One region of the Streptomyces crystallinus genome, then DNA from elsewhere that is predicted to be linked to it. Evidence: riboswitches for the same ligand, from Rfam matches in the RefSeq annotation. Region 1 holds a riboswitch; each other region holds the start of a gene.
What was found. A riboswitch is a leader RNA that binds a small molecule or an ion and turns the genes downstream of it on or off. The one in region 1 is predicted to bind cobalamin.
Positions count from the first base shown of each region.

Region 1 (4,746 bases):
CGCCGACCACTCCTCGCTCTACCGCCTCACCCTCGCTCCCGGGGACCCGACGAGCTACCTCGTCGACGGCAAGGCGGTCCCGATGGCCCGCCGGACCGTCCCGGTCACGGTTCGCGGCGCCGACGGCAAGCTCTCCACGGTCTCCGCCACCCTCTACACCTCCCGCTACGGCCCGGTCCTCGCCGACGGCTGGACGCGCACCGAGGCGTACGCGCTGAGGGACGCCAACGCCGACAATCTGCGCTCGATGAACGAGTGGCTGGCGATCGGCAGGGCCACGTCTGTGGCTGAACTCACCCAGGCGCACCAGACCTACCAGGGCATCCCCTGGACGTACACGATCGCCACGGACTCCAACGGCACCGCGTACTTCAACGACTCCTCCGCCGTGCCCCATGTCACCGACGACCAGCTGGAGCGGTGCTCCCTGCCGGGCGCGGACGAGGATCTGCCAGGGGTGCTCGACGGGTCCACCTCGGCCTGCGACTGGGGCAGCGACCCGGACGCGGCCGTCCCGGGCGTCTTCGGCCCCGGCCACCAGCCCCGGCTGACCCGGACCGACTACGTGGCCAACTCCAACAACGACTCGGCGCTGACCAACCCCGAGGCGCCGCTCACGGGGTACCCGCGGATGTACCACGCCGGGGGGCCGATCGGCCCACGCGCCCAGCTCGGGCTCCAGATGATCGCGGGCCGGCGCGACGGCAGCGACGGACTCGGGGCGCCGGGCTTCACCCTGCCCACGCTCCAGGCGAGCATGCTCGGCAACCGCAACCACACGGCGGAGCTGGGCCGGGACGACGCGGTCGCGATGTGCCGCGCACACCCCGTCCTGACCGCCACCGACGGCACCGAGGTGGATGTGCGCGCCGCCTGTGACGTCCTCGCGGCCTGGGACATGCGCGACGACCCGGACAGCCGCGGAGCCGTCCTGTGGAAGGCGTTCCGCACCCGGGTGGGCGGCCCGTACCCCTGGTGGCGCGTGGCGTACGACCCGGCTCAGCCGCTCACCACCCCGCGCGGGCTCAACGGGGACGAACCGAGGGTGCGCGGCGCGCTTGCCGACGCCGTCCGCCAACTGGCCGCCGGCAAACTGCCTCTGGACGCGCCGATCGGCGCTCTCCAGCGGTGGGCGGGGATACCGCTGCCCGGCTGCTCGGGTGGGGAGGGCTGCTTCAACGTCGTGAACGCCACGCCCACGGCGGGCAGCGGCGGCGCCACACGCCCGAGCTCCCCGGACGACCACGCCTCCGGCTCCAGCTTCATCATGGCGACGGAGCTGACGCCCCAGGGGCCCCGTACCCGTACGATCCTCACCTACGGGCAGTCGGCCAACCCCGCGTCGCCCCACTACACCGACCAGACCGTCCTGTTCTCCCAGAAGCGCTGGGTCACCGAGCGGTTCACGGAGGCGGAGATAGCCGCCGACCCGCGGCTGCGGACCACGGTCCTGCGGGGCTGAGAGCGCGGCGGCCGCCGGAGGCGCGGGCGCAGGGGTCCCGACCGGTACGCGCCATCCCCAGAGTTGGGGATACCGCGGGCCGGTTGGCGGCTCCTAGTCTGAGCGAGACGGGAGCGCCCCCCACCCACCGCACGGGGGGCGCTCCGGTGCCGAGACCGCGAGCGGAGACCGGGAGCATGCGATGGAGCACGCGAACATGGTTGCCGATGGCCCACAGTCCGTCATCTGGGACATCACCTACGCCTGTCCGCTGCGCTGCACCCACTGCTACTCGGAGTCCGGCAGGCGCCCCTCACGGCAGGTGAGCCATGACGACATGCTGCGGATCGCCGACGCCGTGATCTCCCTGGGCCCGGTCCAGGTCACCCTCGCCGGGGGAGAACCACTGCTGGTCAAGGGGGTGTTCGAGGTCGCGGAACGCCTGACGCGGGCAGGTATCTCGGTGCTCGTGTACACCGGCGGCTGGAACTTCCAGCCGTGGATGACCGAGGAGCTGGCGCGCGTCTGCGGCAGGGTCGTGGTGAGCGTCGACGGTCCCACGCCCGAGGTGCACGACCGGATCCGCGGCAGGGCGGGTTCGTTCGGGCGGGCGATGCGAGCGCTGGCGCTGCTGGAGGCCGGAGCACGGGAGCGGGCCGAACGTGGCGACCGCCCGCTCCCGTTCGCGGTCGACTGCGCGGTCGTACGGAGCAACGTCGACCGGCTGGAGGAGTTCTGTACGGACATCCTGCCGCGCTTCCCGCATCTGAGCTCCCTCGACTTCGGCGCCGCCGTGCCGTCGGGGCTCGGCAGCCGCACCGGATACGCCGAGCACGAGCTGCTCTCGGACGAACAGCTCGCCCGGCTCGGCAGCGAGGAACAGCGCGCACGGCTCCAGGCGCTGGCACCGGCCACGGTCAGGGTCGGCACGTCGACCAACTTCTCCTTGCAGATGAATCCCGAACAGGTGGCGCGCGGGCTCGACTTCCGGTCGGTGCAGATCGAGCCGGACGGGCAGGTGCGAGCGATGCTCATCTACGAGGGCACGGTCGGCAATCTGCTGGAGGAGCCCCCGGCGGAGCTGTGGCGGCGTGCGGTGGAACGGTGGACCGACCCGTTCGTGGTCGAGGCGCTCTCCGACGCGGGGACCATGCGGAGCTGGGCCGAGGCGGTCCGGCGCATCGACTACCACTTCGGCTCGGACGCCGTGCGTGCCCGTATCGACCGCCGTCCGGTGTTCACCGCGCCGACGGCGGGGTGAGAGCGGTGTCGGGCGCGGAGGGCGAGCCACCGCCCCCCGGGAGCCCTCCGACGCTCGGTCCGAGCTGGGCCCGCGCTCGGCGCGACCGGTGGACGAGATCCCTCCGCTTGCCCCGGAGTGTGATCTGCAATACCCCCACCCACAGCCAGACTTGCAGGTGGGGCGGGTCGCACCTACGGTTGGCGAGCCGTGGTGTTCGGGAAGACCGGTGCAAGACCGGAGCGGCCCTCGCCACTGTGATCGGGCCCCATGACGTTCAGGCCATGAACGGCTTCGGGTAGCCCGCCCCGTTGTGCCACTGGTGGCCGTGAGGCCGCTGGGAAGGCAGGGGCGGTGCGACACCCGGAAGCCAGGAGACCGGCCACGGCATCTCGCGTAATGATCCACGAGGTGCTGGAGCGTGAACGAAATGACCCTGCCCGCCGCCACCCCTCCCACCGCCTTCCACTGGCGGCGGGAGGACACCGTCCGCACCGCCTGGCTGCTGGTGGTGATCGCCGCCCTGCACGTCGTGGCGTTCGGCATCCTCTTCCTGCTCGTGGTGCCCCAGCACTACGAGGTCGGCTCCAAGACGTTCGGCCTCGGGCTGGGCGTCACCGCCTACACCCTCGGCATGCGGCACGCCTTCGACGCCGACCACATCGCCGCGATCGACAACACCACCCGCAAGCTGATGGCCGACGGCAAGCGGCCGGTGTCGGTCGGCTTCTGGTTCGCGCTCGGGCACTCCAGCGTCGTCGTCGCCATGGCGGCGCTGGTCGCCGGGGGCGCACAGCTCGCGGGCACCCTGATGAACGACGAGTCGCAGACCCACCAGACCCTCGGCATCGTCGGAACGACCGTCTCCGGATCGTTTCTCTATCTCATCGCCGCGCTCAACCTGCTGGCGCTCGTGGGTATCCTGCGGGTCTTCCGGGCCATGCGCGCCGGGACGTACGACGAGGCCGAGCTGGAACAGCACCTGGACTCACGGGGGTTCATGAACCGCCTCCTGGGCCGCTTCACCAAGTCGATCACCCGGCCCGGCCAGATGTACCCGCTGGGCTTCCTCTTCGGGCTCGGCTTCGACACGGCCACCGAGGTCACGCTGATGGTGATGGCCGGATCGGGCGCGGCCGCCGGGCTGCCCTGGTACGCCGTGCTGTGTCTGCCGCTGCTGTTCGCGGCGGGGATGAGCCTGTTCGACACCATCGACGGCACGTTCATGAACTTCGCCTACCAGTGGGCCTTCTCCAACCCGGTGCGCAAGGTGTTCTACAACCTGACCATCACCGGGCTCTCCATCGCCGTGGCCTTCCTGATCGGGACGATCGAGCTGGTGGGCGTGTTGCACGACAAGCTCGATCTGCGGGACGGGTTCACCGGCTGGGTCGCGGGCCTCGACCTGGACAACGTCGGCTTCATCATCGTCGGCCTGTTCGTCGCGGTGTGGGCCGCGGCCCTGGCGTACTGGCGGTTCGCCAAGGTCGAGCAGCGGTGGGCGGTACGGGTGGCCACGGCCGCCGAAGTGCCCGGACAGGACCGGCCCGCCGACGCCGCACCCGCGTCCGCCTCGGACGTCACCTGAAGGCGACGACGTTGTCCGCCGCCCACTGGGCGAACGTCCGTGGTGCCCGGCCGAGGACGCGCTCCACGTCCGCGCTCACCCGTCGCTCCTCGGGCGTGGGTTCGCCGAGGATGCCGAGCGTGCTCTCGACGACCGGCTCCGGCATGAAGCGCAGCAGCAGTTCCCGCGCCTCGGCCCGGCTCTGCTCGACGAACCGCACCGGCAGCCCCAGCGCCCCACCGATCGCCGCCGCTTGCCTGCGCGGCGAGACGGGCGCGGGTCCGGTGAGTTCGTACGTCCGGCCCGCGTGACTCCCGTCGCGCAGGCAAGCGGCGGCGACCGCCGCGATGTCGGCCGGGTCGACCACCGGCAGGCCGACGTCGCCGAAGGGTGCCGTCACCGTCCGCTCGGCGCGGATCGAGGGCGCCCACATAGAGGCGTTGGAGGCGAACCCGCTCGGCCGCAGCACCGTCCACGCCAGGCCCGACTCCCGTACGG
Region 1 is NZ_BAAACA010000014.1:699,861-704,606, reverse strand. It holds gene ABD236_RS13750 (penicillin acylase family protein) at 1-1,462, shown strand, start outside; gene ABD236_RS13745 (radical SAM protein) at 1,659-2,702, shown strand; cobalamin riboswitch at 2,876-3,082, shown strand; gene nicT (Nickel transporter NicT) at 3,112-4,269, shown strand; gene ABD236_RS13735 (NAD(P)H-binding protein) at 4,262-4,746, opposite strand, start outside.

Region 2 (4,746 bases), 560 kb from region 1:
ACGAGCCCGCTCCCCCGCTGAGTGCCGGCTTCCTCGTGATGACCGACCCGGAGGGCAACGAGTTCTGCCTGGACTGACATCCCTACACACCCGGTGGGCTGTGGGCCCTGCGCATCCCCTCGACGTGTGTCACATGTGCGTCGCCCACCTGGGAGTGTGCGCCCAGACGCACACAGCTGACCTGCGACAACCCTGCTGCGGCACACTCGTTGCCGCGCCAGTCTGCGACTGTCGCAGACAAGGGCCACTGACCATGACCCAAAGGGGGAAAGACATGCGCAAAGGCTGGATGAGGAAGGCGTTCGTCAGCACGGCGCTCGCAGTGACACTGTCCGGCGCCGGCCTGGCGGGCGCGAGCGCGGCAGCGCCCGCACACCCGAGCGCCGTGCCGGTCACCACTGCGTCGGCGCAGATCCTCGCGGTGCACAACTTCGGCCTCAGCTCCGCGCAGGCGAAGAACGTCCAGCGCTGGCTGCACACCTACTGGGGCTACAACGACGGCATCGACGGCCAGCTCGGCATCAACAGCTGGAAGGCTTTCCAGAGGTGCCTCAAGACCCACTGGGGCTACACGGACAAGATTGACGGCGACCCCGGCCCCAACACCGTGATGGCCCTCCAGCGGCTCCTGCGTAACTACGGCTACACCGACAAGATCGACGGGGACCCGGGCCCCAACACGCAGGCGGCCTTCAAGCGCTTCGCCGATACCATCTAGCCGCCGCGTCGCCACGGCTGTGGCCACCCGAACCACGGGCGGCCACAGCCGTGCACAGGCGAAGGGTGCGGCGCAGGCATCCGGGCCGGCCGCAGATACCGACCGTACGCACCAAGGATCCTCGCCTCGTTCAGTCCGTGCCCACGACGGCCGGACGGGCCGGATGCGCCGGCCCGAGGAAGACCGCGATTCCGTTCCCCTCAGGTGCTGGGTGGGTGGCCTGGGCCCAGCCCAGGCGCCGGTAGAAGCGGACGACGTCGGGGGCACGGACCGAGGTGAGCAGCCAGCAGCGGCCGTCGGGTGCGTCGCCGGTCACCGCGTGCAGGAGGGCCGCGCCGACGCCACGGCCGCGCGCCGCACCGGCCACGGCGAGCTCGTCGACCTCCCGACCGCCGCACAGCCAGTCCGCCGTGCGCTCCGCGCCCAGGGCGGCAGCGGCCTGCGGGTAGCAACGGCCGGACGGGAAGGGGGCGGAGGTCGTCCAGGCGGTGGCCATACCGACGACCGTCTCCGCGTCGAAGGCCAGGGCCGCCACGAAGCCCGGGCGCGTGACATCGTCGGCCAACCGCCGTATATAGGTGTCCGCGACGGTGGCGTCCTCGTTCCATGGGTGTCGGCTGAAGGCATCGGCGTACACCCGTCGTATGTCCGCGCCGCGTGAGAGCAGTTCCGTACCCGCGACCGGGCGTATGACCAGCCCTCTCATGCGGCGCTCGCGGCGGGGCGGGCGAGCGGGTGCAGAAAGGCGTACTCCAGCGGGGCGGACGGGTCGATGGAGATGTCCAGCTGAGCCGGGGCGGCGTCGGCCCGTACCAGCAGGTCGCCCACGGCCGCGATCATCGCCCCGTTGTCGGTGCACAGCGTCAGCGGCGGCACCCGCAGTTCCACACCCGCGATCGCACAACGCTCCTCCGCGAGCGCCCGCACCCGCGAGTTGGCGGCCACCCCGCCCACGACCACGAGGGTGCGCACGTCGTACTCCCGGCAGGCGGCCAGCGCCTTGCGGGTCAGCACGTCGGCGACGGCCTCCTGGAGGGAGGCGGCGCCGTCGGCCAGCGGGATCTCCTCGCCGGACTGCCGGTGGCGTTCGGCCCAGCGTGCGGCGGCGGTCTTCAAGCCGGAGAAGGAGAAGGCGTACGGATCGTCGCGTGGGCCGGTCAGCGGGCGCGGGAAGGCCACCGCGCACGGGTCGCCCTCACGGGCGGCCCGGTCGATGGCGGGCCCGCCCGGATACGGCAGCCCGAACACCCGGGCCACCTTGTCGAAGCACTCCCCCGCCGCGTCGTCGACGGTGTCGCCGAGGTGCAGGATCGGGTCGCGTACGAGGTCCCGCACCAGCAGCAGCGAGGTGTGCCCGCCCGACACGATCAGCACCATGCACGGATTCGGCAGCGGCCCGTGCTCCAGCGTGTCCGCCGCCACGTGCCCGGCCAGGTGGTGCACCCCGTACAGCGGCACACCGGCGGCGTACGCGAGCGTCTTCGCTCCGGCGAGACCGACTTGGAGGGCGCCGGAGAGGCCGGGGCCGGTGGTGACGGCGACGGCGTCGATGTCGCGCAGCCGCAACCCCGCCTGGTCGAGGGCCTCCTGGACCACGGGATTGAACGCCTGGAGGTGCGCACGGGCGGCGATCTCCGGCACGACCCCGCCGAACCGCGCGTGCTCGTCCATGCTCGACGCCACGACGTGCGCGAGCAGCCGCCCGCCGGACACGATCCCGGCCCCGGTCTCGTCGCACGACGACTCGATGCCCAGCACCACCGGAGCGCCCACGTCAGCCTCTTTCGCATATCAATCGTTCTTGCAACCTATGTGCAATAAGATACGGGGCAGGCGCACCGCACGGCTCTTCCGGCCCGTGATGTGAGACGTACGCCATCCGGCCGGGCCGCCGAAACGCCCGGGGCCGTGACCTAGGCTGAGAGCGCAGCTGGTTCGCCCCGCCCGCCAGGCGGGATGCGTCGTAAGAGGGAACCCGGTGGGAATCCGGGACTGCCCCGCAGCGGTGAGCGGGAACGACCGCCGTCATACGCACTGGGACCGACAACGGTCCTGGGAAGCGACGGCCAGTAGATGCCTCGTACATGTCGTTCGTACGGTGGCGTGCCCGTGAGTCCGAAGACCTGCCGCTGCCCGTGCGCGACGAGCGCGTGCGGAGAATCGGTGGCCTCGTGGGCGGGCCGGCGGCAGCGGGCACCTACCGAGCCCGCCCTCCCTCGCGTCCGCGGTACGCCGCCGGGTCGATCCACGACTCGCGAAGGAGAGTTCCGTGACCGCGGACATCACCGCAGGCCCCCGCGCCCACAAGGCGCCGGCCGACTCCCGGGTGACCCTCGCCCACATCATGAGCGAGCACGACACCAACCTCTACGGCACCATTCACGGCGGCGTCGTCATGAAGCTGATCGACGACGCGGCGGCGGCCTCGGCGGGCCGCCACGCCGACGGGCCGGCCGTGACGGTCTCCGTGGACCGCATGACGTTCCTCGCCCCCGCCCGCGCCGGGGACCTCCTGACCGTCCACGCCCTCCTCGAACGCGCCGGCCGGACCTCGATGACGGTGGCCGTACGCGTCACCGCCGAGCGCTGGAACGCCACCACCACTCCCCCCACCGAAGTGGCCACCGCCCGCCTGAGCTTCGTGGCCATCGACAGCGAGGGCCGGCCACGGCCCGTTCCCGGTCTACTGGAGTCATAGACACGTCCTTCACCGGACGGACCTGGCCCTCCCCCGCCCCGGGGTCACGTGCTGAGCAGTCGGTTGAAGAACGAGCGGTACTGCTGAAGTGCCACGCGAAGGTCCTCGGTCGCCACCTCCTCGCCGCGGTGCCACTGGCTCTCGAGGTCGCGCTTGTGTGCCGAGAAGGTGGTGGCCAGTGCCTGCATCGTCTCGGCGACCAACTGGTCGGCCGCGTTGACGGAGTCCCTGGGGTCGTCGACGAACTGGCTCTGGATCTGCTGCCACCTGGCACGGAACTCCTCCTGTTCCGCTCCCAGCAGGGGTTCGTTCTCCTCCGGCGGTGCCGAGTCCCCGCCTCCGTCGGAGGGGGCCCGCCCGGCGTCGTCCTGTCGGTCCCCCAGGTCGGCGGTGGCTTCTCCGGGATACGCCGGCGGGGTGTCGGCGAGCTCTGAAGCCTCGCTGCTCTCGCTCTCGATGTCCTGCCGCCCGGTGCCGGCGAGGTCCTCCGTGGACAGAGCGCCGCTGTCATCGGGTCGGGGTGTCTCCGTGCTGCCCATCTCTACACATCCATCCCTGTGTACATCAATCCCTCTGTCTGTCGATCACGCGGTCGGTCCGTCACGCGTCATGGCGGGTGTCCGCTGGATCGAAGGCGCTGCCCCTGCGGCGCACCCTACCGTCGGCCGCGAGCTCATTCCGCGCCCCTGCCCGGCCGGTCTCCGTTGTGCAGCAGTTCCTCGAACAGCGCGCGGTAGTGCACCATCGCGCCGCGCAGCTCCTCCGTGGTCGCCTCGTGACGGCTGCTGCGCTCGTTGACGTCATGCGCGGCGCGGTAGTGCTCCAGGGTTCTCCCGTGCTCGACGGACAGGTCCTTGAGCTGCTGCTCGTACCCTTCTGTCGGGTAGCCGCGCTCGCCCATGAGCGTCGTCACCAGCCGGTCGGCGTCGTGTACGGCGTCGTCGGGCCGGTCGACGAACTGTTCCTGCACGCGGGCCCAGTCCAGGGAGTAGCGGTCGCGGACAGCAGCCGGCAGCGGCTTGATGTCCAGCGCATCGTGGCGCTCCTCGCGCTCACGCAGCTCCTGCTCGCCGGCCCGACGGCTGTCCCGCGCCTCCACAGTGCGCTCGTACTCGGGGCCGAACCGCTCCTGGAGCTCGCGGCGACGGCGCACCATGACCACGCGCGCTGCCACCGCGCACGCGGCGAGCACCAGCACGGCGGCGACAATGATGATGACCACGACGGTGACGGACATCGAGTCCTCCGCTCGTTGGCCGGCCCGGCGCACTGACAAGAGGTGCCGCACACCAACGCCGACGGTTGTCGTATGGCGGACCTTCTTCTCCAT
Region 2 is NZ_BAAACA010000014.1:136,463-141,208, forward strand. It holds gene ABD236_RS11150 (VOC family protein) at 1-77, shown strand, start outside; gene ABD236_RS11155 (peptidoglycan-binding domain-containing protein) at 275-718, shown strand; gene ABD236_RS11160 (GNAT family N-acetyltransferase) at 849-1,424, opposite strand; gene tsaD (tRNA (adenosine(37)-N6)-threonylcarbamoyltransferase complex transferase subunit TsaD) at 1,421-2,479, opposite strand; cobalamin riboswitch at 2,633-2,862, shown strand; gene ABD236_RS11170 (acyl-CoA thioesterase) at 2,988-3,416, shown strand; gene ABD236_RS11175 (hypothetical protein) at 3,461-3,955, opposite strand; gene ABD236_RS11180 (hypothetical protein) at 4,090-4,653, opposite strand.
Region 2: it holds a riboswitch for cobalamin, as region 1 does, so the genes downstream of both, ABD236_RS11170 (acyl-CoA thioesterase) here and nicT (Nickel transporter NicT) in region 1, are expected to answer to the same signal.

Region 3 (4,746 bases), on a different contig from region 1:
TGCACTCGTACACCCCGGCGATGGAGGCGATGGTCGCGGTCGGGGCGATCGCGAGCAGCAGCGAGTTGCGCATGCCCACCGAGGCGATCCGCTCGCGCAGCGCCGCCCAGCGCTCCGGCCAGTTCAGCTCGACGTCGTAGTGGTCGGGGTGCAGCACACCGCGAGCCGTACGGGTCTTCTCCCAGGCGGGCAGCGGGCCCGAGCGCTCGGCGAGGTCGCAGGACGCCTCGTACGCGGTGAGCATGATGCGCTCGGCGAGCTTGGTGGAGAGCGCCTTCGCCTCGGGGGAGTCGAAGGGCAGGCGCAGCTTGAAGAAGACGTCCTGGAGGCCCATCGCGCCCAGGCCCACCGGACGCCACTTGGCGTTGGAGCGGCCGGCCTGCTCGGTCGGGTAGAAGTTGATGTCGACGACGCGGTCCAGGAACGTCACGGCGGTGCGGACGGTCGCGTCCAGGCGCTCCCAGTCGATCTCGCCGGACGCCAGTACGAAGGCGCCGAGGTTGACCGAGCCGAGGTTGCAGACGGCCGTCTCGCCGTCGTCGGTGACCTCCAGGATCTCGGTGCAGAGGTTGGAGGAGTGGACCGTGTGGCCGGGCTCCGCCGTCTGGTTGGCGGTGCGGTTGGAGGCGTCCTTGAACGTCATCCAGCCGTTGCCGGTCTGCGCCAGGGTGCGCATCATCCGGCCGTACAGGTCCCGGGCCTGGATGGTCTTCTGCGCGAGACCGGCCGCCTCGGCCCTGCGGTAGGCGGCGTCGAACTCCTCGCCCCACAGGTCGACCAGCTCGGGCACGTCGGCGGGGGAGAACAGCGACCAGGTGCCGTCCGCGTCGACGCGGCGCATGAACTCGTCCGGGATCCAGTGCGCCAGGTTCAGGTTGTGCGTACGCCGGGCGTCCTCACCGGTGTTGTCGCGCAGCTCCAGGAACTCCTCGATGTCGGAGTGCCAGGTCTCCAGGTAGACCGCCGCCGCGCCCTTGCGCCGGCCGCCCTGGTTGACGGCCGCGACCGAGGCGTCCAGCGTCTTCAGGAACGGCACGATGCCGTTGGAGTGGCCGTTGGTCCCCCGGATGAGCGAGCCGCGCGAGCGGATGCGGGAGTACGAGAGGCCGATGCCGCCCGCGTGCTTGGAGAGCCGGGCCACCTGGTGGTAGCGGTCGTAGATCGAGTCCAGCTCGTCCAGCGGGGAGTCCAGCAGATAGCAGCTGGACATCTGCGGGTGGCGGGTGCCGGAGTTGAAGAGCGTGGGGGAGGACGGCAGGTAGTCGAGCCGGCTCATCAGCCGGTACAGCGAGCCGACCTCGTCGAGCGCGCGCACCGAGTCGTCCTCGGCCAGGCCCGCCGCGACCCGGAGCATGAAGTGCTGCGGGGTCTCGACGACCTGACGGGTGATCGGGTGCCGCAGCAGATAGCGGGAGTAGAGGGTGCGCAGACCGAAGTAGCCGAAGCGGTCGTCGGCGCCCTCCGCGAGGGAGGCCTCGACCAGCGCGTCGAGCCGGGCCGAGTGCAGCCGTACGAAGTCGGCGGTGCGGTCCGCGATCAGGCCCTCGCGGTGGCCGACCTCGACCGACTCGGAGAACGAGACCGAGCCCTGGCTCGCGGCCTCCTCGGCGATCGTGAGCGTCAGCAGCCGGGCGGCGAGGCGGGAGTACGCCGGGTCCTCGGAGATCAGACCGGCGGCGGCCTCGGTGGCGAGCCCACGCAGCTCCGCCTCGTCCGAGCGCGCGTTGCGGCCGCGCAGCGCGGCGGCGGCGACCCGGCCGGGGTCGGTGTCCGGCAGATCGGCGGTGAGGTCGGTCAGGGTCCGCAGCAGGGCGGTCCCGGGGGCATCGGCCGGCTCTTCGGCGATCGCTGAGGCGGGATCCGCAGGGGCGATGGTCACGTGGGGGCACTCCTCGCTCGGCACGGGGCCTGGCGAGTGTGCGGGCACACGGACACACCCCCTCGGGGGTACGCCGCGTCCACTGCCCATTCCGCGAGGCCCGGACGTCTGGCACCCGGACCGGATGGCCAGGGCGCGCTGTTCGGCAGGTCCTCGGACTGAACAAGTACGCAAATACGTACCAGTACACCGTTGCGGGACAGTTCCGGATTTGCACCGGATTCCCCTGCGGCGACAGCGAGCACGAGCATACATCTTGTGCCGGGCTGTCGTGGCGCCCCCACATGTTGTGTCGCCCCCGTGTCGGGCGATGCCATTTGGGTAGCCGTTTGACTGCGGGCCGTCTCGGGCTGGGCGCGCAGTTCCCCGCGCCCCTAAGGGGGTTGGGAGCGCGGCAATCCCAACCTGCGGGCAGTCGTGGGCATTCCCGGGACAGGCGAAAGCGGGCCGCCGGGAGACCCCGGTGGCCCGCTTTCGTCCCGCTCGTGTCAGTGCGCCGAGCCCGCCGTCGCCGGGGGGAGTTCCGTCTGTACGCCCGGGTCGCCCGCGTCCGCCGTGTAGTCCTCCGGGGACGTCTCGTCGACGCCGTCGGGGGCCTTCAGGGCCCGCAGGACGACCGTGAGGACCACGGTGACCGCCACGTTCAGGACGAACGCCGTGAGGCCGATGTAGCCGATCTCCCCGATGCCGGGGATCTCCTTGGAGCTGCCGCCGAAGTGCTTCTGGGTGGGCGAGGCCACCCCGTACGCGGCGAGCGTGCCGTAGAGCATGCCGACCGCCCAGCCCGCCAGCAGCGCCCAGCGATGGAACCAGCGGGTGAACAGACCGCCGACCAGCGCCGGGAACGTCTGGAGGATCCAGATGCCGCCGAGCAGCTGGAAGTTGATCGCGACCGTCTTGTCCATGGTCAGGACGAAGACCAGCGCGCCCACCTTCACCAGGAGCGAGACCAGCTTGGAGACCTTGGTCTCCTGCTCGGGCGTGGCGTCCGGCTTGAGGAAGTCCTTGTAGATGTTGCGGGTGAACAGGTTCGCGGCCGCGATCGACATGATCGCCGCCGGGACGAGCGCGCCGATGCCGATCGCCGCGAACGCCACGCCCGCGAACCATTCCGGGAACATGTCCTCGAACAGCTGCGGGATCGCCAGCTGGCCGTTCTTGACCTTGACCCCGGCCGCGATCGCCATGAAGCCGAGCAGCGCCAGCAGGCCCAGCATCAGCGAGTACAGCGGCAGGATCGTGGTGTTGCGGCGGATGACGTTGCGGCTGCGGGAGGAGAGGGTCGCCGTGATCGAGTGCGGGTACATGAACAGCGCCAGCGCCGAGCCCAGGGCAAGCGTGGCGTAGGTCCACTGGCTCTTGTCGCCGGGCACCAGCGCACCCGTGGGCTTCCCGGCCGCGTTGGGCGTCTCGAACTTGTGCCGGGCCGCCGCGAAGATGTCGTCGAAGCCGCCGAGCTTGATCGGGATGTAGATGATCGCCACCAGGATGACGATGTAGATGAGCGTGTCCTTCACGAACGCGATCAGTGCGGGCGCGCGCAGACCCGAGGAGTACGTGTACGCGGCGAGCACCGCGAACGCGATCAGCAGCGGCAGGTCCTTGAGGAACCAGTTGCCGGAGCCGCCGATGCCCATCACGTCCAGCACCGCCTGGATGCCGACCAGCTGGAGCGCGATGTAGGGCATCGTGGCGAGGATGCCGGTGACGGCCACCGCGAGCGAGAGGCCCTTGGAGCCGAACCGGCCGCGCACGAAGTCCGAGGTCGTCACATAGCCGTGCTTGTGCGAGACCGACCAGAGCCGGGGCAGGAACGTGAAGATCAGCGGGTAGACCAGGATCGTGTACGGCACCGCGAAGAAGCCGGCCGCGCCCGCCGCGTACACCGCCGCCGGGACCGCGACGAAGGTGTACGCCGTGTAGAGGTCGCCGCCGAGCAGGAACCAGGTGACCCAGGTACCGAACGAGCGCCCGCCGAGGCCCCATTCGTCGAGGCTGTGCTCGTTCTCGGCGCGGCGCCAGCGGGCGGCCATGAAGCCGATGACCGTGACGGCCAGGAAGAAGAAGATGAAGACGCCGAGCGCGACGCCGTTGACGCCGCCTTCCGCTGCGAGAGTCACTTGCCCTCACCCGCCTTGCGGCCCTGCTGGTCGTGCTGCCACAGCCTGTACGCCAGCATCGTCAGCGCGGTCGAGATGACCACCCACAGCATCTGGTACCAGTAGAAGAACGGGATCCCGGCGAGGGCCGGGTCGACCTTCGCGTACGAACCGACCCAGAGCATCGCCACGAAGGGCGCGATCAGACAGAGCGCGATGATCACGCGCACCGGCGTGATCACCGCTCTCCGTTCCTGCGTTGTGTCCGGCATGGTGGCTTCGTCCCCTCACTGTGCTCACCTGTGGTAATGCGCACGAAATCTAGGGGACGGAAACCCGCCACGGAACCCCTGTACCGGATACCGGACGTCGGATCGTGGGTCAGTCGGTGGGGCGCTTGAGGCGGGCGACGAACTTGTAGCGGTCGCCCCGGTAGACCGAGCGCACCCACTCCACCGGTTCGCCGTTGCCGTCGATGGAGTGCCGGGAGAGCATCAGCATCGGCAGACCGACGTCCGTGCCGAGCAGCCCGGCCTCGCGCGGGGTGGCCAGCGACGTCTCGATGGTCTCCTCGGCTTCGGCGAGCCGCACCCCGTACACCTCGTTGAGGGCGGTGTAGAGAGAGGTGTACTTGACGAGCGAGCGGCGCAGCGCCGGGAAGCGCTTGGCCGACAGGTGCGTCGTCTCGATCGCCATCGGCTCGCCGCTGGCCAGCCGCAGCCGCTCGATGCGCAGCACCCGGCCGCCGGCCGAGATGTCGAGCAGGCC
Region 3 is NZ_BAAACA010000025.1:102,837-107,582, forward strand. It holds gene ABD236_RS20550 (ribonucleoside-diphosphate reductase subunit alpha) at 1-1,879, opposite strand, end outside; cobalamin riboswitch at 2,007-2,136, opposite strand; gene mctP (monocarboxylate uptake permease MctP) at 2,368-3,999, opposite strand; gene ABD236_RS20560 (DUF3311 domain-containing protein) at 3,996-4,250, opposite strand; gene ABD236_RS20565 (GntR family transcriptional regulator) at 4,360-4,746, opposite strand, start outside.
Region 3: it holds a riboswitch for cobalamin, as region 1 does, so the genes downstream of both, ABD236_RS20550 (ribonucleoside-diphosphate reductase subunit alpha) here and nicT (Nickel transporter NicT) in region 1, are expected to answer to the same signal.